2 regions of the Streptomyces sp. NPDC050759 genome follow, and region 1 is predicted to be linked to the other one. Evidence: riboswitches for the same ligand, from Rfam matches in the RefSeq annotation. Region 1 holds a riboswitch; the other holds the start of a gene.

Region 1 (2,194 bases):
TGGAAGGTGTGGACTCGACGGGGGGTGTGCGGTTGCTGGGGGTGGGGGTGAGCGGACTCGCCGACTTCACGCAGGAGGATCTGTTCGCCCAGGCCGCGGGGGAGCGGGTGGAGTCGACGGCCGAGGAGGAGGTCGACGATGCGGCCGTGCCCGAGGTGACGGCGGCTGTCGAGCGGCGGTGGGTCGCCGGGCATGATGTGCGCCATGCCGAGTACGGGCATGGGTGGGTCCAGGGGAGCGGGCTGGGGCGGGTGACCGTGCGGTTCGAGACGCCGGCATCGGAGCCGGGACGGGTACGGACCTTTCTCGTCGAGGATCCCGCGCTGGAGCCCGCTGAGCCGTTGCCCCTGGTGGAGGCGTTGGATTCCCACTCACCACCCGTGACACAGGATGTGCCGGGCGCTCAGGCCCCCGCGTCCTCCGTGCCCGCCAGCTTCCCGAAGTCCCGGTCCGGGAGCGCGGGCGGTGCGGCCACGTCGAGACCGTAGTGGTGGTAGAGCTGGAGTTCCTGGTCGGGGGAGAGGTGGCGGCCTACGCCGAAGTCGGGGGCGTCTTTGATGAGGGCGCGGTCGAAGGGGACGTGCAGGGTGCCGTCGACCAGTTCGCTCGGCCCCAGGGGGACGAAGGCGTCCCGGGAGAACAGGCCGGTGCGTATGGCAGCCCACTCCGGCACGCCGGTCGCGTCGTCGAGGTAGACCTCGTCGACGGTGCCGATCTTGGTGCCGTTGCGGTCGAACGCCTTGCGGCCGATCAGGTTGCGCGGATCGATGTCGGTCTGCACGGGCCCTCCACTTGGTCGCAACTCATCCGAAGCGGTCGTAAGCACTACGAAAGAGCACATCGGGGTGTGCGGCCACTCGAAGACTCGTGCGGTGGCCTCGCTGGTAGGCTTGCCAGCGGCTGCTGACCCCGCGCGGGAGAGTCCTCCAGACACCATCGGAGGCGCCGAAGGAGCAAATCCTCCCCGGAATCTCTCAGGCTCACGTACCGCGCGGACGAGGTCACTCTGGAAAGCAGAGCGGGTGTCGACAGCTTCCGCTCTCACCGACGGTGCAAGCCGGCGGCCCTCGGGCGGCCCGGTGAAGCTCTCAGGTTGAGATGACAGAGGGGGAGGCCGTCGGGGTACCCGCGCCGGGGTACCCCTCGCAGGTCGCGTCAGACCAGGAGGCCTCCGCAATGACCGCCCATCGCATTCCGCTCTCCGAGCTCGAACAGGGCATTCCCTTCGAGCAGCGTCACATCGGTCCTGATCATGAGGCACGGGCCAAGATGCTCGCGCAGGTCGGCTACGGCTCGCTCGACGAGCTCACCGCCGCCGCGGTGCCGGATGTGATCAAGAACGCCGATGCCCTGGAGCTGCCGGGCGGGCGCACCGAGGCCGAGGTGCTGGCCGAGCTGCGGTCGCTGGCCGACCGGAACCAGGTGCTCGATTCCATGATCGGGCTCGGTTACTACGGCACCTTCACGCCGCCCGTCATCCTGCGCAACGTCATGGAGAACCCGGCCTGGTACACCGCCTACACGCCGTACCAGCCGGAGATCTCGCAGGGACGCCTCGAGGCTCTGCTCAACTTCCAGACCATGGTCGCCGACCTCACCGGGCTGCCGACCTCCGGCGCCTCGCTGCTCGACGAGGGGACCGCGGCGGCCGAGGCCATGGCTCTGTCCCGCCGCATGGGGAAGAACAAGAAGGGGCTCTTCCTCGTCGACGCCGACACACTGCCGCAGACCATCGCCGTGATCGAGACCCGGGCCGAGCCGACCGGTCTGGAGGTCGTCGTCGCCGACCTCGGCGACGGGATCCCGGCCGAGGTCGCGGGACGCGAGATCAACGGGGTGCTCGTCCAGTACCCCGGCGCCTCCGGGGCCGTACGCGACATCAAGCCGCTCATCGACCAGGCTCACGAGCTCGGCGCGCTCGTGACCGTGGCCGCCGATCTGCTCGCGCTGACCCTGCTGAAGGCGCCGGGTGAGCTCGGGGCGGACATCGCGGTCGGTACCACGCAGCGGTTCGGTGTGCCGATGGGGTTCGGCGGGCCACACGCCGGCTACATGGCCGTACGCGAGAAGTTCGCGAGGAGCCTGCCCGGGCGGCTCGTCGGTGTGTCCGTGGACGCCGACGGGAACAAGGCCTACCGGCTCGCGCTGCAGACCCGTGAGCAGCACATCCGTCGGGAGAAGGCGACCAGCAACA
Region 2 (2,194 bases), on a different contig from region 1:
GCCCGAGCCCGGCGTCGAAGGGCGTCAGCTCCCGCGAGAGCTCGTGCCCGTACAGCGGCATGCCCGCCTCCAGGCGCAGCGTGTCCCGGCAGGACAGCCCGCAGGGGACGAGCCCGACGCCCTCGCCCGCCTTGGTCAGCGCCTGCCACAGCTCGACCGCGTGCTCCGGCGCCACGAACAGCTCGAAGCCGTCCTCGCCGGTGTACCCGGTGCGGGCGATCAGCGCGGGCGCCCCGGCGACCGTGCCGGGCAGACCGGCGTAGTACTTCAGGCCGTCGAGGTCGGCGTCGGTCAGGGAGGCGAGGACCCCCTGCGCCTGAGGCCCCTGTACGGCGATCAGCGCGTAGGCGTCCCGGTCGTCGCGCACCTCGGCGTCGAAGCCGGCCGCGCGCTCGGTCAGCGCGTCCAGCACGACCTGGGCGTTGGAGGCGTTGGCGACCACCAGGTACTCGGTCTCCGCGAGCCGGTAGACGATCAGGTCGTCGAGGATGCCGCCGTCGGCCTGGCAGATCATGGTGTAGCGGGCGCGGCCGACACCCACGGAGGCGATGTTGCCGACGAGGGCGAAGTTCAGCAGCTCGGCCGCCTGCGGCCCGGTCACCGTGATCTCGCCCATGTGGGAGAGGTCGAAGAGCCCGGCCCTCGTCCGCACGGCGTTGTGCTCGTCGCGCTCGGAGCCGTAGCGCAGGGGCATGTCCCAGCCGGCGAAGTCGGTCATGGTCGCGCCCAGCGAGCGGTGCAGGGCATCGAGCGCGGTACGACGGGGTTCGGTACTGCTCATCGGACGGTCGTCTCCCAAGGATCCAAGGCATGACGGGCGAGGGCGTTCCTCCCCATCTGTCATCGGAACCTGAGAGGTTCGCCCTGATCACGAAATGATCCGGGCTTGCACCGTGGGTGGAGCCGCCCTCGAGTGGGCGGCCCGCTTTTCAGATGTGCCTCGCCCGCGCGGTAACGGGGCCTGAGAGATTCAAGGGAGGGACTTGCTCCTTCGGCGCCCGGGTACACGTACCCAGGACTCTCCCGCGCGGATTCAAGCGGCCGGTATGCAGTTGGCGCGGCCATCATTGCACGCCGCGCACGCGTCCGGCAGGGCGGCGTCTGTAACCGGCTTGTGGCGGTACGACTACAGAAAAGAGAGAGATCGTCCATTACCTTCTCTTTACGCTCGGTGGGGAGGGAGACCCCGACCCCGGAGGAGGACGATGACGGTGGACAGGACCACGGCGTACGCGACGACCTCGGGCATCGCGCTGCCGGACCAGCCCGCGGCCCCGGCCGTCGAGCTCCGCGGCGCATGCCACGCCGCCCCGGTCGTCCGCGACCTGCGGGACCGCGCGGGCCGCAGCCCGCACGCCCTGCTCTTCGGCCCCAAGGACCTCGTCGTCATCACCGGCCTGCCCGGCAGCGGCAAGTCCACGCTGATGAGGCGTGCGGTGGGCGGGATCCGGATCGACTCCCAGGACACCCGTGACCGCTGGGACGGCCGGCTGTCCCGCTTACTGCCGTACGCCGTCTACCGCCCGCTGGTCCGGCTCGCGCACTACGCCGGGCTGCGCGGCGCCCTGCGCTCCGGCGAGGGAGTCGTGGTCCACGACTGCGGGACCCAGGCCTGGGTGCGCGGCTGGCTGGCCCGCGAGGCCCGGCGCCGGGGCGGCACCCTGCATCTGCTGCTGCTCGACGTCACGGCGGACACCGCGCTGGAGGGCCAGCGCGAGCGCGGCCGGGGCGTCTCGCGGTACGCCTTCCTGCGGCACCGGGGCGCGGCCGCCCGGCTGATCCGTGCCGTGGAGCGCGGTGATCTGCCCCAGGGCTGCGGTTCGGCGGTGCTGATCGACCGGGACGCCGCGGACGTGCTGCGGCGGATCGGCTTCACGGGCTGAGGCGGGCGGGTTTCCCGGACCGGGCCACCTTTCCGCCGTACCCGCTAGCCTTTCAGCCACATCAGTAGGTTCACAGCAGGCGGTCAGACAGATGGACTTCCCGGCGGATCTTCCCGCGGACTTTCCGGCACCGGCACACCCGCACCCTCATCCGCACGGCGGATGGCCCGGCAACGAGCTGGAGGAGGTGCTCTCGGCCTCCCTCGGCATGCCCTCGGCGGGCGGCCGGATCATCGAGGTGCTCGGCCGCAGCTTCGTCTGGATCCCCCTGCCGAACGGCGGCGGTCCGCACAGCGGCCCCCTCGACCTAC

What was found. A riboswitch is a leader RNA that binds a small molecule or an ion and turns the genes downstream of it on or off. The one in region 1 is predicted to bind glycine.
Region 2: another riboswitch for glycine. It lies ahead of gcvT (glycine cleavage system aminomethyltransferase GcvT); the one in region 1 lies ahead of gcvP (aminomethyl-transferring glycine dehydrogenase).

What each region holds. Positions count from the first base shown of each region.
Region 1 covers NZ_JBITGI010000006.1:9,991-12,184, forward strand. Annotated here, with positions in the region: gene ACIBJB_RS19410 (DNA polymerase IV) at 1-488, shown strand, start outside; gene ACIBJB_RS19415 (PRC-barrel domain-containing protein) at 404-781, opposite strand; glycine riboswitch at 905-1,000, shown strand; gene gcvP (aminomethyl-transferring glycine dehydrogenase) at 1,177-2,194, shown strand, end outside.
Region 2 covers NZ_JBITGI010000011.1:330,997-333,190, reverse strand. Annotated here, with positions in the region: gene gcvT (glycine cleavage system aminomethyltransferase GcvT) at 1-781, opposite strand, end outside; glycine riboswitch at 940-1,036, opposite strand; gene ACIBJB_RS30430 (AAA family ATPase) at 1,206-1,883, shown strand; gene ACIBJB_RS30425 (enhanced serine sensitivity protein SseB) at 1,975-2,194, shown strand, end outside.